DNA from 2 places in the Nonomuraea sp. NPDC049655 genome. Region 2 is predicted to be linked to the other one. Evidence: predicted binding sites of a transcription regulator. Region 2 holds the regulator's gene; the other holds the start of a gene.
The links. Region 2 encodes HrcA, which represses chaperone genes, less so after heat shock. Its sites were predicted from a motif close to TTGGCACTCTCNNNNNGAGAGTGCCAA; they were not measured.
Positions count from the first base shown of each region.

Region 1 (11,700 bases), on a different contig from region 2:
GCCGATCGTGCCCGATCCCGCCTCCGCCAAGATCCACCCCGAGGCCCCCGCCGTGCTCGCCGACCTGGGCGCGCACGTCGGCGCCGTGGCCATCGTGACCGGCAGGCCGGCGGCCACCGCGCTCGAACTCGGGCCCGGCCTGGCCGACGTGCCCGGCCTCGTGGTGCTCGGCCACTACGGCTTCGAACGGTGGGAGCACGGACGCGTCTCGGCGCCGCCGCCGCCGCCCGGCGTGCCGCGCGTGCGGGCCGAGCTGCCCCTGCTGCTCGACGCGCTCGGCCTGCACGGCGTGGTGATCGAGGACAAGGGCAGGGCGGTGGCCGTGCACACCAGGCGCGCCCCCGACCCCGAGGGCGCGCTCGCCGCGCTGCGCGAGCCGCTGGCCGAGCTGGCCGGGAGACACGGCCTGGTGATCGAGCCGGGACGCATGGTCCTGGAGCTGCGCCCGCCCGGCATGGACAAGGGCCACGCGCTCGGGCTGTTCCTGGCCGAGCGGGACGCCAGGTCCGTCATGTTCGTCGGCGACGACCTCGGCGACCTGGCCGCCTTCGACGCCGTACGCGCCTCGGGGCTGCCCGGCGTGACCGTGTGCAGCGGCTCGGCCGAGGTGACCGCGCTGGCCGAGCGGGCCGACATCGTGGTCGACGGGCCCGACGGCGTGGTGGCGCTGCTGCGGGAGCTGACGACGGCCTTCACCCGTCCCTAAGGTCCAGCCGTTCGTGAGCCGGCTCGCGGCCTTGCGCCGTCTGGGCCGGCTCGCGGCTTTCAGCCGTTCGTGATTGGGCTGCAAGTGGCGGGTCCTACGTTGGTGCGCATGTCACGACGATCTCTCGCCGCCGCCTCGGCCGCGGCTCTGGCCACCCTGGCCGCCGTGCTGGCCGTCCCCGGCGCCGCCTCCGCCGCCCCCGCCCAGCAGCTCAGGCTGCGCGGCGGCCTGACGCTCTACATCCCGATCGAGTGGGTGGTCCACCGCAAGGGCGGCGACGTCGTCCAGGTGGTCACCGGGCGGTGCGCCAAGCCGCAGGGCTGGGGCTCGCCGGAGTGCGACGCGTTCTACGTCCTCGGTCCCGCCGCGATCAAGCGGGGCGCCGAGGGGTTCGGGCCCTACACGGGCAAGGACCCGTACTATCCGGCCAGCGACGTGCAGCCCTGCCCGATCAACCGCAAGTGGGGCGAGGTCGTCGGCCCCAAGGTCACCAGGGGCTACCGGCAGATGGGGGCCGGGCACAAGGCCGCCTACAACGCCTGGCAGGCCACGTGCGTCAGCTACTCGGGCGGCGGCGTCAAGGCCCGCTTCACGCAGCGCGAGTGGTACCTGCCGAAGAGCGGGATCCTCGTCGTCGACCAGTGGGACACCCCCGGCCTGGCCGACACGCTCAAGTACGCCGACTGGAGATGAGCACCCCGGCGACCGCCAGGCCGATGACCACGGGCACCAGCAGGAACGCGTTCCCGGTGCCGTAGCCGTCGGCCAGCGCGCCGAGCAGCAGCGGGCCGATCGCCATGGCGGCGCCCGCCCACACGGGCGAGGCGGCCGCCGCCCGGTCCGCCCGGTCGCCGGAGGCGGCGATCAGCGTGCTCAGCGCGAGCGGGAACTGCAGCGACGCGCCCAGTCCGCTCAGCGCCAGCCCCGCGTACGACAGGATCGGCGCGGTGCTCGCCCAGAACAGCACCCAGCCGAGGGCCATCAGCCCCAGAGCGCCGGCCAGCAGCGGCGTGGCCGGCAGCCGCAGCGCGAGCTGCGCGCCCGCGAACCTGCCCGCCGCCATGCCGCAGACGAACGCCGTCAGCCCGGTCGCCGCGACGGCCGCCGGCACGCCCGTCCTGAGGGCGAACAGGTCGGCGGCCCACAGGTTGAACGTGAACTCCAGCGCCACGCAGCAGAACAGCACGCCCCCGGCCAGATGGAAGCGCCACCCGCCGCCCTCCCGCGCCGGGACGACCGCCCCGGCGACCGCGCCGGCCCGCCCTCCGCCGGCCCGCCGGGGCGCGGGCCAGGAGCGGCCCAGCGACAGCGCCAGCAGGGCGCTGACGGCCGGGGTGACCAGCAGGGCGGCCCGCCAGCCGAGCGCGCTCTGCGCCACCTGGCTGAGCACGAACGTCGCCACCATCCCCACCAGCACGCCCACGGCGTTGGCCTCGCTGAGCGCGGCCGGCCCCGCGGCCCCGTGGTGGTCGCTGAGCTCGGCCATCGCCGCGTAGAGCATGACCGAGCCGAAACCGCCGGCCACGCCGTAGCCGAGCAGCGTCAGGGGCAGCGCGGAGCCGGCCATGACCAGCAGCACGCCGGCGTTCATCCCGGCCAGGCCGAGCCAGCACGTCGAGCGCCGGCCGAGCAGCCTGGTGAGCAGGGGCAGCGCGAGCCCGGCGCCGATCGTCCCGACCGCCATGGCGGTGCCGTGCAGCCCGGCGACGGTGGCCGTGGTGCGCTGGTCGGCGCGCAGCAGCGGGAGGGCGGCGCTCAGGCCGTACACGAACGTGGCGAACGTGCCGAGCAGGAAGTAGATGAGCCAGGTCGGACGGTCCCGGACGAGTCTGATGGGCACTGAGACCGTCGACACCCGGCAGCCTCCGTCATTGGCAGTGAACCCGACTTCTCATGTTAAAGCAGGGCGTCGAGTTGGGATTCCAGCCACTTGTGCGGCGGCAGTGCGGTGGCCGCCTCGTGCAGCCGGTCGCGGCGCCGCCGGCGTTCGTCCTCGGGCATCACCAGCGCCTCGTACAGCGCGTCCGCCGTGCCGCTCACGTCGTAGGGGTTGACCACCAGCGCGTACGGGCCCAGCTCGGCGGCCGCCCCCGCCTCGCGCGAGAGCACCAGGGCGCAGCGCGGCGACAGGACCGGCCCCTCCTTGGCGACCAGGTTCATGCCGTCGCGGATGGGGTTGACCAGCAGCACGTCGGCCAGCCGGTAGGCGGCCAGCGAGCGCGGGTAGTCGTCGTTGACGTTGAGGATGACCGGGTCCCAGTCCTCGGTGGCGTACTCGTCCTCGATCTCGCGCGCGCAGCGCTGCACCGACGCGGTGTACTCGCGGTATTCGGGCAGGTCGTGCCGGCTGGGGTAGGCGAAGGCCAGGTGGACCACCTTGCCGTGCCACTCCGGATGGGCGGCCAGGAACTCCCGGTAGGCCAGCAGCCCGCGCACGATGTTCTTGGACAGCTCGGTGCGGTCGATGCGGACGATCAGCCGGCGTCCGGCCACCTGCTCGGCCAGCGCGGCCATGTGCGACTCGACGTCGGGCTCGCAGGCCCGCGCCCACAGTGCCGCGCCGTCCACGCCCAGGCTGTGCACGCCGACGCGGGTCGTCCTGCCCTCGTGGGCGACCGTGCCGGCCGCGCGGTCCACCCGCGCGCCCAGCAGCGCCTCGCAGCAGTCCATGAACGCCGCCGCCCACCGGGCGGTGAGGAAGCCCGCGTGGTCGGCCCCCAGGATGCCGTCGAGCACCTCCCTGGTCACCGCGTCGGGCAGCAGGGAGAAGTACTCGGGAGGGGCCCACGGCGTGTGGCTGAAGTGGGCGATGCGCAGGTCGGGCCGCTCGGCGCGGAGCATCGCCGGGGTGAGCGTCAGGTGGTAGTCCTGGACCATCACGCGCGCGCCGTGCCCGGCCTCCTCGGCCAGCGCCAGCGCGAACGCGCCGTTGTAGTCGCGGTAGGACTCCCACTCGCGCCGGAACTTGGTGCCGAAACTGGGGGAGTTGGGGATGTCGTACAGCAGGTGGTTGACGAACCACAGGGTCGAGTTGGCCACGGCGTTGTAGGCGCGGTGGAAGGTGGCCGCAGGGATGTCGAGCATCCGCAGGGCGCCCGTGTCGTAGCCGCAGCGGTCGAGCCGGCCCCCCGGGGCCAGGCGCACGGCGCTGCGGTCGCCGTCGGACAGCGCGGCGCACACCCACAGCACGCCGTGCTCCTTGGCCACCCCCGACAGGCCCGAGACGAGGCCGCCACCACCGCGTTTCATGGTCAGCTCACCGTCGTCGTCGACGGTGAAGGAGACCGGCCCGCGGTTGGACGCCACGAGAACGCTGTTCATTTGGGCTCCCTTCGCCCATAGGATCCCAGCTATGGCGCTAGATGAGCTAACCGAGGAACTCGCCCGCTCGGCCGCGGCCGGAGACCATCGCGCGCTCGGCGAGCTCCTGGCCAGGATCGAGCCTGACGTGATGCGCCACTGCGCCCGGATCCTGCCCTATCACCAGGACGCGGAAGAAGCCTCGCAGGACACTCTGCTGGCCGTGGCGCGCAACATCGGCCGGTTCGAGGGGCGGGCCAGGTTCAGCACCTGGCTGCACATCGTGACCGCCAACTGCGCGCGCACCACGTACCGCTCGCTGAAGCGCAGGGCCGCCGAGCAGACGTCGGAGGAGCTGCCGATGCAGAAGCCCGACGCGCGGCGGGTCAGCGTGATCGCCGGCTCGCGGCTCGACCTGCTCGACGCGATGGAGGCGCTGGAGGCCGACAAGCCCGACCTGGCCCAGGCGCTGGTGCTGCGCGACATCGTCCAGCTCGACTACAACGAGGTGGCCGAGCAGCTCAACATCCCGCTCGGCACCGCCAAGTCCCGCATCCACCAGGCCCGCAAGTACGTGCAGGGAGTCCTCGGGGAGGACTATCGGTGAGACGCGTCCTCTCGCATGGTGAGACGGGTGGTTGTTTCCGCCACTTGAGAAGGTAGAGTCCTTTTCGACAACTGAATATTGCTCATCCAGAGGGGTGGAGGGACCGGCCCTGCGAAGCCCCGGCAACCCTCCCGGCTTGTGCTCGCGACCTGGCGAGGCCGACCGGGACAAGGTGCCAATTCCGGTTCGCGGTCAAGGTGGCCGCGGGCGAAGATGAGGGAAGGCCTCGCTTCATGTCGCTCGACTTTGGTCCTGCCGTCGCTCTGTCCTGCCGCGAGTGCGGCACGCGCTACCCCCTGGGTCCCAGCTTCGCCTGCCTGGAGTGTTTCGGGCCGCTCGAAGCGGCCTACTCCTTCGGCCAGGTGACCCGCGCGGACATCGAGTCCGGCCCCGCCAACATCTGGCGCTACCGCTCCCTGCTCCCGGTCCCCGCCGACGTGGCGAGCAAGCCCAACATGAACCCGGGCTGGACGAAGCTGGTCAAGGCCGGCAACCTCGGCAAGGCGCTCGGCATCCGGTCCCTGTTCGTGAAGGACGACTCGGGCAACCCCACCCACTCCTTCAAGGACCGGGTGGTCGCCATCGCCGTCGAGGCGGCCAGGAACTTCGGTTTCCACACGCTCTCCTGCTCCTCCACGGGCAACCTCGCCGGCGCGGTCACCGCCGCCGCCGCGCGGGCCGGCCTCGACGCGTGCGTGTTCATCCCGGCCGACCTCGAAGCGGCCAAGATCGCCATGGCCCGGGTGTTCGGCGGCCGGCTGATCGGCATCGACGGCACGTACGACGAGGTCAACCGGTTCTGTTCGGAGCTGATCGGCGACCCGCTGGGCGAGCGGTGGGGGTTCGTCAACGTCAACCTGCGGCCCTACTACGCCGAAGGGTCCAAGACGCTCGCGTACGAGATCGCCGAGCAGCTCGGCTGGCGGCTGCCGGAGCAGATCGTCATCCCCATCGCCTCCGGCTCCCAGCTCACGAAGATCGACAAGGGGTTCAAGGAGCTGATCGCGCTCGGGCTGGTCGAGGACACCCCCTACAAGGTGTTCGGGGCCCAGGCGGCCGGGTGCTCGCCGGTCTCGACGGCGTACAAGGCGGGGCACGACGTCGTCCAGCCGGTCAAGCCGGACACGATCGCCAAGTCGCTGGCCATCGGCAACCCCGCCGACGGGCCGTACGTGCTGGACATCGCCCGGCGCACGGGCGGGGGCGTCGAGGACGTCACCGACCCCGAGATCGTCGCCGCCATCAAGCTCCTGGCCTCCACCGAGGGCATCTTCGCCGAGACCGCGGGCGGCGTCACGGTGGGCGTGCTGAAGAAGCTCGTCGAGACGGGCAGGCTCGACCCCGAGGCCGAGACGGTGGTCCTGAACACCGGCGACGGCCTGAAGACGCTCGACGCGATCAGCGACGACGCGCGGCCCACCGCCGTGATCCGGCCCTCTCTCGACGCGTTCCGCGCGACTGTCTGACAATCCAGGAAAGGCAACAAAAACCATGAGCGTTTCTGTGCGGATTCCCACCATTCTGCGCACTTACACCGGGGGTAACGCCGAGGTGAGTGGCGAAGGGGCGACTCTTCGTGACGTTCTCGCCAAGCTTGACTCCGACTACCCGGGGATCGGCGCGAGAATTCTGGATGAATCGGGCAAGATTCGTCGTTTTGTCAACGTATACGTTGGTGATGAGGATGTCCGTTTCGCCGAGGGCCTGGACACTCCCGCCCCTGAAGGCACTCAGATCTCCATCATCCCCGCCGTCGCGGGCGGCTGACCGCCGGACCACCGACTCTTGAAGGCGCCCCTTGTGGGCGCCTTCTTGTTTTAGAACCAAATTCAACCTCGAACGACTCAGCCTTCGATGAAATTAGCGTTTTGTCGGTTGACTCTGTTGCCAAACCCCGTGCCACAGGTATGGTCGAGGGCGATCGTCTGGCTGATTTTCCCAAAAGTCATGCGATTACGGGTCTCGCGAAGGAATGGGCGAGATCTGCGAGCCCAGTAAGAGGAGTCGGAAGTGGCGCAGGGCACCGTCAAGTGGTTCAACGCGGACAAGGGCTACGGCTTCATCGCGGTAGACGGTGGTAAGGATGTATTCGTCCATTACTCAGCGATCATGATGGACGGGTACCGCTCTCTCGAACAGGGACAGCGCGTCGAGTTCGAGATCACGCAGGGCCAGAAGGGGCCGCAGGCGGAGTCCGTCCGCACGGTCTGATTCACCCTCGCTGGTATGCACCAAGGCGGGACGTGCGGCAGCGCAGTCCGTACGGGCTCGCCACTGTTTCCTCCGTCGGCTTCGCACGGCGGGCCGCGCCTCAGGGGCGGCTCGCCGTGCGAACCGGCGCACCCGATGACCTGCCCGATGAGCTGGGGTGGGGTGCCCGTGGCTTGCACTCGGCAGGGTAGAGTGCTAAACAGTTCGTTGGCACTCTGTGTGGCAGAGTGCCAACAACTCGGATCGAGACGATGGGGTCTGCCGAACGGAGATGCAGGCCTATGCCGTCGCGGGCGTCGGCTCGGTCCAGGACACGCCACCCTGCATCTGGGAGGTCTAGCCTTATGGCAGCCAAGATGATCGCGTTTGACGAGGACGCCCGGCGCGGTCTCGAGCGCGGTATGAACCAGCTCGCCGACGCCGTCAAGGTGACCTTGGGCCCCAAGGGGCGCAACGTCGTGCTGGAGAAGAAGTGGGGCGCTCCCACGATCACCAACGACGGCGTCTCCATCGCCAAGGAGATCGAGCTCGAGGACCCGTGGGAGAAGATCGGCGCCGAGCTGGTCAAGGAAGTCGCCAAGAAGACTGACGACGTCGCCGGCGACGGCACCACCACGGCCACCGTGCTCGCCCAGGCTCTGGTGCGCGAAGGTCTGCGCAACGTGGCCGCCGGCGCCAACCCGATGGCCCTGAAGAAGGGCATCGAGGCCGCCGTCGAGCGGGTCAGCGAGGAGCTCTCCAAGCTGGCCAAGGATGTGGAGACCAAGGAGCAGATCGCCTCCACCGCCTCCATCTCCGCCGCCGACCCCGAGATCGGCTCGCTCATCGCCGAGGCGATGGACAAGGTCGGCAAGGAAGGCGTCATCACCGTCGAGGAGAGCAACACCTTCGGCCTTGAGCTTGAGCTCACCGAGGGCATGCGCTTCGACAAGGGCATGACGTCGATGTACTTCGTGACCGACTCCGACCGCATGGAGGCCGTTCTCGAAGACCCGTACATCCTGATCGTCAACAGCAAGGTCTCGGCCAACAAGGACCTGCTGCCGCTGCTCGACAAGGTCGTGCAGTCCGGCAAGCCGCTGCTGATCATCGCCGAGGACGTCGACGGCGAGGCCCTGGCGACCCTGGTGGTCAACAAGATCCGCGGCCTGTTCCGCTCCGTGGCCGTCAAGGCCCCGGGCTTCGGCGACCGCCGCAAGGCCATGCTGGGCGACATCGCGATCCTGACCGGCGGTCAGGTCATCGCCGAGGAGGTCGGCCTCAAGCTCGAGACCGCCACCCTCGACCTGCTCGGCCGCGCCCGCAAGGTCGTGGTGACCAAGGACGAGACCACCATCGTCGACGGCGCCGGTGACGCCGAGGCGATCTCCGGCCGGGTCAACGAGATCCGCGCCGAGATCGAGCGCACCGACTCCGACTACGACCGTGAGAAGCTGCAGGAGCGCCTGGCCAAGCTGGCCGGTGGCGTGGCGGTCATCAAGGCCGGCGCGGCGACCGAGGTCGAGCTCAAGGAGCGCAAGCACCGCATCGAGGACGCCGTGCGCAACGCCAAGGCGGCCGTCGAGGAGGGCATCGTCCCCGGCGGTGGCGTGGCGCTGCTGCAGGCCGGCGCCAAGGCGTTCGACAAGCTCGAGCTCAACGGCGACGAGGCCACCGGCGCGGCGATCGTGAAGAAGGCTCTTGAGGAGCCCCTCAAGCAGATCGCGGTCAACGCCGGTCTCGAGGGCGGCGTCGTCGTGGAGAAGGTGCGCAACCTGACCCCGGGCGAGGGCCTCAACGCCGCTTCCGGCGAGTACGTCAACATGTTCGAGTCCGGGATCATCGACCCGGCCAAGGTGACGCGCTCCGCGCTGCAGAACGCCGCCTCCATCGCGGCGCTCTTCCTCACCACCGAGGCCGTCATCGCCGAGAAGCCCGAGAAGACCCCTGCTGCTCCGGCCGGCATGCCCGGCGGCGGCGACATGGACTTCTAGGCCTCGCCTGGTCGCTGACGCATCAGAAGGCGGTTCGGATCTCCAAGGATCCGGCCGCCTTTTGTTGTGTCCGGTCCCGTCACGTTTAGTAGTTATTGACTACGGACAGTAACGAAACGAAGTGACGATTCACCGCACAAAGGAGTAGTTACATGAATTCCCGCACCGCGCGCGTTCTCGGGCTCGGAGCCGTCATGCTGGCCGCCGCGGCCGCCATGACGATGCCCGCCCAGGCAGACGACCACGGTTACCTGGACGAGGCCCTGGAGTACGTCGACGTGCCCTACTGCGCGGGCTACCTGGAACTGTACGACCGCGACTACTGCGCCTCGCCGTCCAGGTGGACGTCGCAGGACGAGCGCGGGGAGATGTCGGAGGAGGGCGAGGACAGGTCGTCGGAGGAAGCCGAGGACAGGTCGTCGGACCAGGCCGACGAGAGGTCCGACGAGCGCGGGGACGCCTCGGAGGAGGGCGTGGACATGTCCGGCGAGCGCGGCGACGTCTCGGAGGAGGGTCAGGACATGTCCGGCGAGCGTGAGGACGTCTCGGAGGAGGGGCAGGACATGTCGGGCGAGCGTGAGGACGTCTCGGACGCCTTCGAGGGCGAGTCGGGCGGCGAGAGCGAGGACCTGTCGTCCAACGCCCCCGGGGACTTCACGTTCGCGGACGAGCTGGTGCAGGGCGACTGAACCCCGTCTGGTGGCGCCGGGCGTACGGAACCCGACGCGGCACCACGGCGAAGGCGCCCCGAACGCGAACGGGGCGCCTTCGCCGCGGTGTTGTGCCGGTCTCAGACGCCGAAGTGCGCGACGATGTGGCCGCGGGCCAGCGTGTTGGCGGTTATGTTGAAGCCGACCACGGCCGGGCTCGCGTCGCCGCCGACGCCCAGCTCGTCGACCCCGAGCGCGTGCACCGTGAAGACGTAGCGGTGAGGGGCGCCGGGCGGGGGAGCGGCGCCGCCGTAGTCCTTGGTGCCGTAGTCGTTGCGGGCGTGGACCGCGCCGGCGGGCAGGCCCTTGAAGTCGGGGCCGGTGCCCGCGCCCCTGGGCAGCTCCGTGGTGTCGCCGGGCAGGTCGAACAGCACCCAGTGCCAGAAGCCGCTGCCGGTGGGGGCGTCGGGGTCGTGGCAGGTGACGGCGTAGCCGCGGGTGCCCTCGGGCGCGCCCGACCAGCGCAGCTGGGGCGAGACGTTCCCGCCGGTCATCCCCCAGTCGTCGAAGACGTGGAGGTCGTTCAGCCGCTCGCCGTCGCGGATGTCGTCGCTCTCCACCACGAGCGCGGGGACCGGGGGCAGGTGTTCATGCGGAAGCGGTGCGGGCACGGCATCCTCCTAGGTTGACAGCTCCTTCAGGCCATCCTAGAAGCGGCCGTGCCCGCCCTCCGTCAGGTTCCGAGCTGCGCCGGGAGCGGCCTGTCGTGCAGCACCGTGAGCGAGGTGACCGCGCGGGTCAGGACCACGTACAGGCGGGCCAGGCCGCGGGGCTCGGCCTCGACGATGTCGGCCGGCTCCACGACGATCACGTGGTCGTACTCCAGGCCCTTGGCGAGCGTGGCGGGCACGATCAGCAGGCGGTGCTCCTGCGTCGCGTCGGGGTCGAGCACCGCGTGCGGCAGGCCGGACAGCGACTCGGAGACCGCCGCCACCATCGCGTCGGGGACGATGACCCCGATCGAGCCCTCCCTGGCCAGGACCTCCCGGGCGGCCTCGGCGACCGTGCCGCCCGGCCGGACCGTGAGCGAGCCGGCGCCCGGACGCAGCGACCGCGGGGCGGCCAGCGCGGGGGCGATCGAGGGCAGCAGGCGGGCCGCGTAGTCGAGCACCTCGCGCGGCACGCGGAAGCCGAGCGTCAGCTCGGTCACCTCGCCCTCGTCCTGGCCGAGGTGCTTCAGCACGGTCTCCCACGAGGTGGTGGACCACGGCGTGGTGCCCTGGGCCAGGTCGCCGAGCACGGTGGCCGAGCCGTTGCGGCAGCGCCGGCCGAGCGCCCGCAGCTGCATCTCGGACAGGTCCTGTGCCTCGTCCACGACGAGGTGGCCGAGGGACGGGGTGCGCTCCATGAGGTCGCGCAGCTCGTCGAGGAGCGCGGCGTCGGCGGCCGACCATTTGGCGGACTTCCAGCTCCGATAAGGCTTCCGCCAAAGCAGCATTTCCTGCTCGTCAGGCGACAAATCAGTTTTGGCGGCTTTTGTGAGGAATTCCGGATCGGACAACAGGCGGTGCAGGACCTGTTCCGGCGTCAGTTTCGGCCACACCGCGTCGACGAGCTGCTTGACCGGCCTCGACCTGGCCACCGCGTCCTGGACCCGGTCGTCGGGCGACTCGCCGCGCTGCTCCATCCGGACGAGCACCTGGTGGGCCAGGCGCTGGGCCAGCGCGGCCCGCCCCGGCGAGTAGCGGGTGGTGCCGCGCAGGGAGGCCACCATCTCGCGCACCTCGTGGTCGGCGACCCGGTAGCGGTAGGCGCCCTTGGTGAACACCAGGCCGTCCTCGGGCTTGACGATGTGCATCCACAGCGCCCGTTCGAGCACCGCGGCCATCCTGGCGTCGCCCTTGACCGCGGAGACCATGGGGTCCTCCTCGGCGGCGTGCTCGCCGAGCAGCCCGGCCACGGTGGTCTGGTCGACCTTGACCTCGCCCAGCGCGGGCAGGACGGAGGAGATGTAGGACAGGAACGCCCGGTTCGGGCCCACGATCATCACGCCCGACCTGGCCAGCCGCTCGCGGTGGGTGAACAGCAGGTACGCGGCCCGGTGGAGGCCCACGGCGGTCTTCCCGGTGCCGGGGGCGCCCTGGACGCACACGGTCTGGGCCAGCGTCGCGCGGACGATCTCGTCCTGGTCGGGCTGGATGGTGGCCACGATGTCGCGCATCGGGCCGGTGCGCGGGCGTTCGATCTCCTCGG
Region 1 covers NZ_JBITLS010000012.1:357,296-368,995, reverse strand. Annotated here, with positions in the region: gene otsB (trehalose-phosphatase) at 1-706, shown strand, start outside; gene ACIBQ6_RS35590 (hypothetical protein) at 815-1,399, shown strand; gene ACIBQ6_RS35585 (MFS transporter) at 1,377-2,561, opposite strand; gene ACIBQ6_RS35580 (trehalose-6-phosphate synthase) at 2,603-4,027, opposite strand; gene ACIBQ6_RS35575 (RNA polymerase sigma factor) at 4,059-4,613, shown strand; SAM riboswitch class I at 4,693-4,833, shown strand; gene thrC (threonine synthase) at 4,847-6,079, shown strand; gene ACIBQ6_RS35565 (MoaD/ThiS family protein) at 6,105-6,380, shown strand; gene ACIBQ6_RS35560 (cold-shock protein) at 6,624-6,824, shown strand; gene groL (chaperonin GroEL) at 7,169-8,797, shown strand; gene ACIBQ6_RS35550 (hypothetical protein) at 8,950-9,486, shown strand; gene ACIBQ6_RS35545 (YbhB/YbcL family Raf kinase inhibitor-like protein) at 9,588-10,118, opposite strand; gene ACIBQ6_RS35540 (HelD family protein) at 10,181-11,700, opposite strand, start outside.
Region 1: groL (chaperonin GroEL) is a predicted target of HrcA. The motif match lies at 7,032-7,058, and genes of this name have one in related genera.

Region 2 (11,700 bases):
AGAAGCACTGGTTCTGCGTTATTACGGAGATCTGTCCGAAGCTGAGATCGCCCACGCCATGGGCATCAGCAAGGGCGCGGTCAAGAGCCACACCGCCCGTGGAATGGCCGCGTTGCGGTCCGTCCTGGAGAAGATGTCATGACTCAGCCCCCCGACGAGTACGGCGACGTCCTGCGCCGTGCGCTCCGCGCGGAGGCGGACGCGGTCGTGCCCTCGCCGGAAGGACTGCAGATCATCCGCGCCCGCATCGAGCGGCGCGGCGTCCGTAACCTGTTCTGGTGGCGTGCGGGCGCGGCGGCGGTCAGCGCCGTGCTGGTGGCGGGGACGATCGTGATGGTCGTTCCCGGGCTGCGCTCCCAGATCTTCGAGACGCCCGTCAAGGTGGTGGACAACTCGACCACCACCCCCGGCAACTCCTCGACCAGGCTGTCCACGCCGCCCAGGCGCGACAGCCACAGCGCCGAGCCGCCGCCCGCGGTGGTCGTGCCGCCCAGCCACAGCGAGACCCACCGGCCCTCCGAGACGGCCAGGTCGACCAGGCAGCCCACGCCGTCGCCGACGCCGTCCTCGACGCCCTGTCCGAGCGGTGAGCCCGCCGGCGACCAGGAGTGCCCCGAGATCACGCCGACCCCCACGCCGACCCCGCCGGAGACGACCGAATCGCCGACGTCGTGCCCCTCCGACGAGTGCCCACCGGACGACGTGCCCACCGGCCCGAGCGACCTGAGCAGCCCGCTGGTGGACGTGCCGCACACGACACCCTGAGCTGGAATCACCAGCGCCCGGTACGCGCGAGCAGCACGGCCGCCGCCGCCACCCCCGCCGTGGAGGTGCGCAGCACGGTGGGCCCGAGCAGCACGGGCACCGCCTTGGCCGCGGCGAACCTGCGCAGTTCCTCCTCCGAGACCCCGCCCTCCGGCCCCACGACGACGACGATGTCGCCGCCGGGCGGCAGCGCCACCTTCGACAGCGGCTCGGCGGCCTCCTCGTGCAGCACGAGCCCCAGCGCCGCGTCGGCCAGCAGCCCCTCGACCTGGGCGGTGGAGGCGAGCTCGGCCACCTGCGGCAGGTGGAACCGGCGCGCCTGCTTGCCGGCCTCGCGGGCCGTGGCACGCCAGCGGCCCAGCGCCTTGGCGATCTTGTCGCCCTTCCACTGCGTGATGCTGCGCGAGGCGGCCCAGGGCACGATCACGTCGACCCCCACCTCGGTCATCATCTCGACGGCCAGCTCGCCCCTGTCGCCCTTGGGCAGCCCCTGGACGACCACCAGCCGCCGCGCGGGCGGCTCGACGGTGTAGCGGGCGAGCACGTCGAGCGCGAGTGCGTCCTTGAACACCTCGCGCACCACGCACTCGGCGACGTCGCCCGCGCCGTTGGTCAGGTCGACCCGCTCGCCGGCGCGCAGGCGCCGCACGGAGGCCGCGTGCCGCCCCTCAGGGCCGTCGAGCGTGAGCTCGGCGCCGTTGAGGTCCTCGGCGAGGAACACGGGGACGGTCACGGGTGATCGTCACCTGCCGTTGAAGGCGTCACGCAGGCGGGAGAAAAAACCCTGCTGCCCCGGGGCGAACTTTCCCGGCGGCCGCTCCTCGCCGCGCAGCCTGGACAGCTCGCGCAGCAGGTCCTCCTGCGTCTGGTCGAGCCGCATCGGGGTCTCGACGTTGACATGGATGAGCAGGTCGCCCCTGCCGGACTCGTTGAGCCGCTGCACGCCGCGCCCGTACATGGTGATGACCTGGCCGGACTGGGTGCCGGGGCGCACGTCGATCTCCTCGGAGCCGTCGAGCGTCTCGACGGCGAGGATGGTGCCGAGCGCGGCGGCCGTCATCGGGATCTGGACCGTGCAGTGGAGGTCGTCGCCGCGCCGCTCGAAGATCTCGTGCGCGCGTTCGACGATCTCCAGGAACAGGTCTCCGGGCGGGCCGCCGCCGGGGCCGACCTCGCCCTCGCCGGCGAGCTGGATGTGGGTGCCGTCCTCGACGCCCGCGGGGATGCGGACCTTGATCGTACGGCGGGTGCGCACCCGGCCGTCGCCCGAGCACTCCTGGCAGGGGTGGCGGATGATGCTGCCGAAGCCGCCGCACTGGGGGCACGGCCGCGAGGTCATGACCTGGCCCAGGAACGAGCGGGTGACCTGGGAGATCTCGCCGCGCCCGTTGCACATGTCACAGGTGTCGGGGTGGGTGCCGGGGGCCGCGCCGGCGCCGTGGCACACCTCGCACAGCACGGCGGTGTCCACGACCAGCTCGCGGGTGGTGCCGAACGCCGTCTCGCGCAGGTCGAGCTCGACCCGGATGGTGGCGTTGCGGCCCCTCCTGGCGCGCGAGCGCGGCCCGCGGGTGCCGCCCGCGGTGCCGAAGAAGGCGTCCATGATGTCGCTGAAGGGGAAGCCCGCGCCGAAGCCGCCGGCGCCCGCGCCCGCACCCGCGCCGCCGCCGAAGGGGTCGCCGCCCAGGTCGTACATCTGGCGCTTGTTCGGATCGGACAGCACCTCGTAGGCCTGCGTGATCTCCTTGAACCGCTCCTGGGTCTCAGGATCGGGGTTCACGTCGGGGTGCAGCTCGCGGGCGAGGCGGCGGTAGGCCTTCTTGATCTCGTCCTGACTGGCGTCACGGCGCACCCCGAGGGTGGCGTAGTAGTCGCTGTTTGCCACTTATCGACCTCTTAAGATGCAGCCAGGATCTGGCTGACGTAGCGTGCCACCGCGCGTACGGCGCCCATCGTCACGGGGTAGTCCATCCTGGTGGGACCCAGCACGCCGAGCCGGGCCAGTTGGTTGTCGCCAGAACCGTATCCGGTTGCGACGATGGACGTGCCGCGAAGGTAGGGGTTTTCCGAGCCGATGCGCACGGTGAGCGCGGACGGGGTGTCTGTGGATGTCTCGCCGAGCAACCGCATGAGCACGACCTGCTCCTCCAGCGCCTCCAGCACGTCGCGCAGGCCGGTGGCGAAGTCGGCGCCCGCGAGATTGGCCGCGCCGGCGAACACGATCTTCTCGTCATGGCGTTCGACGAGGGTTTCGAGCAGCACCGACAGGATCGTGGCCACGGCGGGCCGGTCCTCGGCGGGCAGCCGCTCGGGCAGGTCGGCGACCAGCTCGGGGACGTTGCTCAGCCCGCAGCCGTCGAGGCAGGAGTTGAGCACCGCGCGCAGATGGGCGATGCGGTCGTCCTCCACCACCTCGGGCAGCTCGATCACGCGCTGCTCGACGCGCCCGGTGTTGGTGATCAGCACGAGCATGACCCGCCGCTCGTTGAGCGGGACCAGCTCGACGTGCCTGACCGTGGAACGGGTCAGCGTCGGGTACTGCACGACCGCGACCTGCCTGGTGAGCTGCGCGAGCAGCCGCACGGTGCGGAAGACCACGTCGTCGAGGTCGACCGCGCCGGCGAGGAAGGTCTCGATCGCCCGCCGCTCGGCCCCCGACAGGGGCTTGACCTGCGAGAGCCGGTCGACGAACAGGCGGTAGCCCTTGTCCGTCGGCACGCGGCCCGCGCTGGTGTGCGGCTGGGTGATGTACCCGTCCTCCTCCAGAGCGGCCATGTCGTTCCTGACCGTTGCCGGGGAGACCTTGAGGTTGTGGCGCTCCGCCAGCGCCTTGGAGCCCACCGGTTCGTTGGTGGACACGTAGTCTTCGACAATGGCGCGGAGCACCGCCAGCTTCCGTTCGTCGAGCACGTGCTCACCTCCTGCCTCTGCCTAACAGGGAAACGACAGGTCTAGCACTCCGTGTTCCCGAGTGCCAAGTGTACGGCTCTCGCCCACAAGGTGCGATAACACCAGGTCCCATCCTGTTGCTAGCGACTTACAAGCGACAGGCCTCACACTTGCCGCATGACCGACAATTCCCAGCCCCCGCAGTACGGACCGCCCCAGGGGCAGGGTCCCTACTACGGTCAGCCGAACCAGTACGCCCAGCCCCCGTACCAGCCCCAGCAGCACGGCCAGCCGCCCTACCAGCAGCAACAGCCGCCCGCCCAGTACGGCCCCCCGCCCCAGTACGGCCAGCAGAACCAGTACGGCCAGCAGAACCAGTACGCCCAGCCCGACCAGTACGCCCACCCCGACCAGTACGGCCCCCACAACCAGTACGGCGGCCAGCCGCAGTTCCCGGCCAGGATCGACGGCAAGGCGATCAAGCCCCGCCTGTGGTGGATCGCCGTCGTGTGGGCCGTGGCCGTCGTGCTCGGCGTCGTGGGCGTGGTCGTGTTCGCCGGCGGCGTGCTGAGCAGCGTCTCGGACATGGCCCCGACGAGCACGTTCGCGTCGGGCGAAAGCGTGAAGGTCGCGATCGACCCCGCCAAGCGCCCGGCCGTCTACATCGCCACCGACACGCGGGTCAACTACCAGTGCGAGATCTCCGGTGGCCCGGCCCAGGCCAGGCTGGTCAAGGTCTCCGGCACCCAGACGCTCAGCGCCGGCGGCACCACCTGGCAGGAGATCCTCGCCGTCAACGCCCCCGCCAAGGGCGACTACCAGCTGACCTGCGCCACGCAGGAGGAGTCGTCGGCCCGCTTCGGCGTGGGCCGTGACGTGCTCTCCGCGGCGGGCGGCCTGTTCGGCGGGGTGGCGGCGCTGTTCCTGTTCCCCGGCGCCGGTCTGCTCATCGGCATCATCGGCACCGTCGTCGTCCTCGTACGGCGCAGCGGCGCGCGTAAGCGCCTTGCGGTCAGCGGGTGATTTGCTACGGTCCCCGTGTGTACGAGGGCGATGTGCTGGCGGGCAATTGGCGGCGGCCGGGCAAGGGCAAGATCCCGAAGGTGCCCGCCGAACTCGACCTGGTCGTGGAGGACGCCGACAGCGGCTTCTGCGGCGCCGTGGTGGCCTGCGACAAGGAGGCCGTCACCCTGGAGGACCGGTTCGGCAAACGCCGCCTGTTCCCGCTGGCGCCGGCCGCGTTCCTGCTGGAGGGCAGGCCCGTGACGCTGGTGCGCCCGGCGGCCGCGGCCCCGGCGGGGCCCAGGCGCAGCGCGTCCGGGTCCATCGCCGTGGAGGGGCTGCGGGCCCGGGTCGCCAAGGAGAGCCGGATCTACGTCGAGGGCGTGCACGACGCCGCGCTCGTGGAGAAGATCTGGGGCCACGACCTGCGGGTCGAGGGGGTCGTGGTCGAGTACCTGGAGGGCGTCGACGACCTGCCCGCCATCGTGGCCGAGTTCGCCCCCGAGCCGGGCCGCAGGCTGGGCGTGCTGGTCGACCATCTGGTGCCGGGGTCGAAGGAGAGCCGGATCGCGGCCCGGATCACCTCGCCGCACGTGCTCGTCGTGGGTCATCCGTACATCGACATCTGGCAGGCGGTCAAACCGTCCGTGCTGCGCATCCCGAGCTGGCCCGACGTGCCGCGCGGGGTGCCGTGGAAGGAGGGCGTGCTCGCCGCACTGGGCTGGCGCATGGAGCCCGCGGACGCCTGGCGGCGCATTCTGGGCGCCGTCTCGTCCTACGCCGACCTGGAGCCGGAGCTGCTCGGCCGGGTCGAGGAACTGATCGACTTCGTTACGGAGGCATCATGAGCCAGGCCCCGCCACCCCCCGACGACTCCACCCCGGACGTCCCGCCCTCTGACGTCCCGCCTTACGACGTCCCGCCTTACGACGTGCCGCCTTCTGACGTGCCCCGCGACCAGGGCTCGGGCCCCCAGCTCGGCTACGGGCAGCAGCCGGGTTCCCAGCCCGGCTACGGGCGGCAGCCGCCGAGCCGGCCCGGTCCGCAGCCCGGCCCCATGCCCACGCCGCCCCCCTACGTGCCCCCGCCGCCCGGCTACGGCCAGCCCCCCGGCCACGGCCAGGCTCCGGGCTACGGGCAGCAGCCGGGTTACGGCTACCCCGCCGGGCCGTACGTGCCCGGCCGGTTCGGCCCGCGCCGCGGCAGCGACGACACCACGATGGCCATGCTCGCCCACCTGCTAGGCCTACTGGTCTCGTGGGTCGGCCCGCTGGTCATCTACCTGATGAAGAAGGACGAGTCCCCTTATGTCAGGGACCAGGCGGCCGAGGCGCTGAACTTCCAGATCACGATGTTCATCGGCTACGCGGTGGCGATCGTGCTGTCGATCGTGCTGGTCGGCCTGCTGCTGTTCCCGATCATCTGGATCGTGTCGCTGATCTTCCACGTCCAGGCGGCCATCGCCACCAACCGGGGCGAGAACTACCGCTACCCGTTCGCCATCCGCCTGGTCACATGAGCTCGGTGATCAGGGCGTCGGCCAGCAGCCGCCCCTTGAGGGTGAGCACCATCCGGCCCGCCCTGAACGGCCCGGGCTCCAGCAGCCCGCGCGCCAGCGCGCTCGCCACGGACGTGCGGGCGCCGGGGGCGACCTCGGCGAGCGGGTAGCCGGAGATCAGCCGCAGCTCCAGCATCAGCCGCTCGGCGGCCCGGTCGTCGCCGGTGAGCACCTCGCGCGCGTGCGCGGGCGAGGTGTCCGCCGCCAGGCGCTGGGCGTAGGCGGCCGGGTGCTTGACGTTCCACCAGCGGGTGCCGCCGACGTGGCTGTGGGCGCCGGGGCCGGCGGCCCACCAGTCGCCGCCGGTCCAGTAGAGCAGGTTGTGCCGGCAGCGGGCCTGCTCGGAGGTGGCCCAGTTGGACACCTCGTACCAGGAGAAACCGGCCTCTGCCAGCATCTCCTCGGCGATCAGGTAGCGGTCGGCGGCGACGTCGTCGTCGGGCATCGGCAGCTCGCCGCGCCGGATCCGGGCCGCGAGCCTGGTGCCCTCCTCCACGATCAGCGAGTACGCCGACACGTGGTCGGGCCCGGCCTCGATCGCGGCGGCCAGCGAGGCCCGCCAGTCGTCGTCGGACTCCCCCGGCGTGCTGTAGATCAGGTCGAGGTTGACGTGCTCGAACCCGGCCGCCCGCGCCTCCTGGACGGCCCGCGCCGGACGGCCCGGCGTGTGCCGGCGGTCGAGCACCTGGAGCACGTGCTCACGCGCGCTCTGCATGCCGAAGCTGATCCGGTTGAAGCCGCCCTGACGGAGTTTGTCGAGGTAGGCGGGTTCGACGGACTCGGGGTTGGCCTCGGTGGTGACCTCCGCCCCCGGCCGCAGCCCGAACTCGGCGTCGATCGCGGCCAGGACGCGCGCCAGGTCCTCGGGCGGCAGCAGCGTGGGCGTGCCGCCGCCGAAGAACACCGTCTCCACGGGCAGGTCGGCGTCGCCGAGCACGCGCCGGGCGAGGCGCACCTCCGCCACGACCGTGTCGGCGTAGTCGCGGTGGGAGGCGCCGGGCCCTAGCTCGGCGGCGGTGTAGGTGTTGAAATCGCAGTAGCCGCAGCGGGTGACGCAGAAGGGCACGTGCACGTAGAAGCCGAACGGGCGCTCGCCGAGCCCGCGCAGCGCGCTGTCGGGCAGCTCGCCGGAGGCGGGCGCCGGATCGCCGTCGGGCAGGGTGGATGGCACGTCATCCAGTGTGCCTGCTCACGGGTGTGCTCCGAGCCATCGAAGGAGGCGGCACATGACGGGCGTGGGAATCGTGGGCGCGGGGATCTCCGGCCTGACGCTGGCCCTGCGACTCCAGCAGCTCGGCGTCGCGACCACGCTCTACAGCGAGGGCGACGCGGCCGACCTGGGCCGCGGGCGGCTGCCGAACACGGTCGGCAGGATGGGCCGCGCGCAGGACCGCGAGCGGGAGCTGGGCAGCCTGCACTTCCTCGACCCCGGCTGCCTGCTGGTCAGCGGCAGGCTCTCGATCAAGGGCGATCCGCCGCTGGAGTTCACCGGCCGCGTGACCGAGCCGTTCCACGGGCTCGACTTCCGGGTGCTGCTGCCGGCGCTCATGGACGACTACACGAGCAGAGGCGGCCGCCTGGTCGTCGATCCCCTCCCGCCGGACGCGGGCCAGGTCGCCCACTGGTCGCGCGACCACGAGCTGATGGTGGTGGCCACCGGGCGGCGCTCGGTGCGCGAGCTGTTCCCGCGGGTTCCGGCCTGGTCTCCGTACGAGGCGCCGCAGCGGATCCTGGCCGCCGGGCTGTTCCACGGGTTCGATCCCGGGCCGGCCTTCGGCTTCAACATCTCGCCCGGCTGCGGCGAGATCCTGTGCATGGCGATGATGACGCGGTCGGGCGTGCATGGCGGCGTCCTGGTCGAGGCGATCCCCGGCGGGCCGCTCGACGTGCTGGCCCGGGTGCCCGCCGACGAGTTCTGCAAGACCTTGCTCGCCCTGCTGCCCGAGCACGCGCCGCGCCTGGCCGAGCTGATCGATGCGGCCGCGTTCGAGCTGCTCGGGCCGGAGGACCTGTTGCAGGGCGCGATCACGCCGGTCGTGCGCGAGGCGGTGGCCGAGCTGCCCGGCGGCGGCGTGGCGCTGGCGATCGGCGACGCCTGGGTCACCAACGACCCGATCACCGGGCAGGGCGCGAACCTGGGCTCGGCCTGCGCCTGGATCGTGGCCGAGGCCATCGCGGCGGGCGGCCCTTACGACGCGGCGTTCGCGCGGGAGACGGCCCGGCGCATGTGGGTGGCGGCCGAGCCGGTCGTCGCGTGGACGAACGCCTTCCTGCGGCCGCCGGCCGAGCACGTCCTCGCCCTGCTCGCCGCCGCCGCGACCAGGCAGGAGGTGGCCGATCTGGTGCTGTCGCTGTTCGGCGACCCGGCGCGCGCGTGGCGGCTGTTCTCCAGCGCCGAGGAGGTGTCGCGCGTCGTTGACGGCACGGGGTGACGGTTCTACGATCGCGTCAACTTATAGGAAAGTTTCTTATAAATTCACCCCCCAGGAGCGCCCGTGAAGAAGATCCTCCTCGCACTCTCGCTCTTACTCGGGCTCACGGCGGTGTCCGCGCCCGCCGAGGCCCATCCCGGATTCAAGCGGGTCGCCTACTTCATCCAGTGGGGCGTGTACGGGCGCAACTACCACGTCAAGGACGTGGACACCAGCGGCGCCGCCGCCAAGCTCACCCATCTCAACTACGCCTTCGGCTTCGTCAACGCCGAAGGCTCCTGCTACTCGGCCGACCCCTGGGCCGACTGGCAGCGCCCGGTGCCGGCCGAGCAGAGCGTGGACGGCGTCGCCGACCAGCCGGGCCAGGCGCTCAACGGCAACCTCAACCAGCTGCGCAAGCTCAAGGCCAAGCACCCCGGCCTCAAGGTGCTGATCTCGCTCGGCGGCTGGACCGGGTCCAAGTACTTCTCCGACGCCGTGCTCACCGCCGAATCGCGGTCCGCGCTGGCCCGGTCGTGCGTCGACCTGTGGCTGCGCGGCAACCTGCCGGGCCTGGAGCCCGGCGCGGGCGCCGGCGTGTTCGACGGCGTCGACCTGGACTGGGAGTGGCCGGGCTCGGCGGGCAACGACGGGAACGTGATCAGGCCCGAGGACCGGCGCAACTTCACCCTCTTCGTCGAGGAACTGCGCGCCCAGCTCCGGGCCTTCTCGGCGAGCTCCCAGCTCACCGCCTTCCTCCCGGCCGCCGCCGCGAAGATCGACGCCGGGTTCGAGGTGCGCCGCGTGTTCCGGTCGCTCGACTTCGCCACCGTCCAGGGGTACGACCTGCACGGCACCTGGGAGTCGCGGACCGGGCACAACGGGAACCTGTTCAACGACCGGCGCGACCCCAACCCCGTCAGGTACAGCGTGGACCAGACCGTGCGCGACTACCTGTCGCGCGGCGCGCCCGGCCGCAAGATCGTCGTGGGTGTGCCCGCGTACGGGCAGGGCTGGACCGGCGTGACCGGCGGCGGCGACGGCCTCTGGCAGCCCGCGACCGGACCGGCCGCCGGCAAGTGGGGGCCGGGCAGCGAGGACTACAAGGACCTGGCGGCCAAGCCCGGCAAGCGCTACCGGGACGTGCGCACCGGCGCGATGTGGCTCTACGACGGCAACGAGTTCTGGTCCTACGACGACCCGGCGTCGCTGCTGGAGAAGGCGGCCTACATCCGGCTCAAGGGCCTGGGCGGCTCGATGATGTGGTCGATCGACCAGGACGACGCCCGCGCCTCCCTCACCTCGGCCCTGTACGCCGTCCTGCGCTAGACGGACGGCCGGCCGGGTGGGCGGGCTCTAGCCGCTCGCCCGGCCCGCGCGCGCGGCCAGCTCGTCCCATTCCGGGGCGTGGCCGGGGACCGCGAGCACCCGGGCCAGCGCGTCGGCGTCGCCGTGGCGGGCGCGGAAGGCGTCCGCCACGGTCATCCCGGTCTCCGGGCGCGAGACGATCTCCACCTCGTCCCCCGCGCCCAGCTCGCCCAGTTCGACCACGGCCAGGTAGGCGCCTGGCCGCGCGGCACGAGTGAAGCGCTTGAGCCAGCCCGGCTCGTCCATCCAGTTGCGGAACACCACGCAGGGGATGCGCGGGCCGGTGACCTCCAGCAGGGCGCTGCCGACGCGCCACCGCTCGCCCACGAGGGCGCCGTTGACGTCGAGGCCCGCGGTGGTCAGGTTCTCCCCGAAGCGGCCGTCGCGCAGGTCGCGGCCGAGCTCGCCCTGCCACCAGTCGTAGTCCTCGCGGGCGTAGGCGTAGACGGCGTGGGCGGGGGCGCCGTGGTTGGGCGTGTCGGCCCGCTCGTCGCCGGCCAGGCCGTTGCGCAGCACCTCCACCCGATGGGGCACGGCCCGCTTGTCGATCGCCGTACGGCCGAGCTTGCCGGCCCATTCCGCGTCGCGCGACAGCCCGACGTTGACGGAGAGGATGCGCATGCCGCGACGGTAGCGGACGGATGGGCCCGCGACGCACCGATTTTTCCGCCTTTCTCACCCTATCAATGGAGAAGAACGGACATGTGATTATTCGGCCTGTTCGCCGAGCCGTCACCCGCGACTGTCGTCGGGCTCCGGCGGCACCCGGGCGAGCTGGGACTCGGCGTCGAACTCGGCCAGCTGTAACAGGGTCTCCAGGGCCGCCTGCCTGGTCTCCTCGACCGAGCCGCCACGTTCGCCGAAACACTCGGCCGCGACGTCGAGCAGCGCCGCCACCACCGCCGCGTCGGGATAGGGCACGTCGACCACCACCCTGCCGTCGCCGCCCACCTCGGCGGGTCTCAGGTGAAGCCGCAGCAGCCGCCTGGTCTCCTCCGCCACGGCCACCCCCAGCACAGCGGCACGCTCGAATCGCTCAGAAGCAATCACGTCACCCTCCAGTAGCACTGGTGTTCGGGAACAGCAAAGGTAGCGACCGGCACCGACAGAATCGGCTCTCCCGCCCCGGGATGGCCCCGGGAAGGGCCCGAGAAGGCCGCGGGAAGGCCGCGGGAAGGCGGGGGCAAGGCCCGGAAGGCCCTGGAGACCGATCGCGCGGGCGGCCGGTGGGGTGGCTACGCTCGAACGGTGAGCGATTTGATCATCGAAGTCGCGGACCTGTCCGTCGAGCTCGGGGGCAATCCCGTGCTCCGGAGCCTCGACCTGGCCGTCGAGCCGGGTGAGGTCGTGGCGGTCGTCGGGCCCAACGGATCGGGCAAGTCCACGTTGCTGCGCTGCCTGGCCGGCCTCCAGCCCGCCACCTCCGGCGAGATCCGCGTGTTCGGCGCCGAGCCCGCCGACGACGCGCCCTTCTGGCGCCGCGTTGCGCTGCTCGGCGACGAGCCCGCCTGGTACCCGGGGCTGACGGCGCGCGAGCACCTGGAGCTCATGGGCGCCGTGTACGCCGAGGCGCGCATGACGGTGGACTCGGCGCTGGAGGAGTTCGCGCTGACCGAGCGGGCCGACGCGCCGCCGCTCAACCTGTCCACCGGCCAGCGCCAGCGCCTCTGCCTGGCCGCCACGCTGCTCAGGCCGAGCACGCTGCTG
Region 2 covers NZ_JBITLS010000007.1:211,654-223,353, forward strand. Annotated here, with positions in the region: gene ACIBQ6_RS23795 (SigE family RNA polymerase sigma factor) at 1-142, shown strand, start outside; gene ACIBQ6_RS23800 (hypothetical protein) at 139-765, shown strand; gene ACIBQ6_RS23805 (16S rRNA (uracil(1498)-N(3))-methyltransferase) at 773-1,498, opposite strand; gene dnaJ (molecular chaperone DnaJ) at 1,508-2,650, opposite strand; gene hrcA (heat-inducible transcriptional repressor HrcA) at 2,662-3,675, opposite strand; gene ACIBQ6_RS23820 (hypothetical protein) at 3,832-4,677, shown strand; gene ACIBQ6_RS23825 (DUF3097 domain-containing protein) at 4,695-5,504, shown strand; gene ACIBQ6_RS23830 (DUF4870 domain-containing protein) at 5,501-6,175, shown strand; gene hemW (radical SAM family heme chaperone HemW) at 6,168-7,385, opposite strand; gene ACIBQ6_RS23840 (styrene monooxygenase/indole monooxygenase family protein) at 7,441-8,646, shown strand; gene ACIBQ6_RS23845 (glycoside hydrolase family 18 protein) at 8,710-9,954, shown strand; gene ACIBQ6_RS23850 (MOSC domain-containing protein) at 9,982-10,614, opposite strand; gene ACIBQ6_RS23855 (hypothetical protein) at 10,726-11,043, opposite strand; gene ccmA (heme ABC exporter ATP-binding protein CcmA) at 11,242-11,700, shown strand, end outside.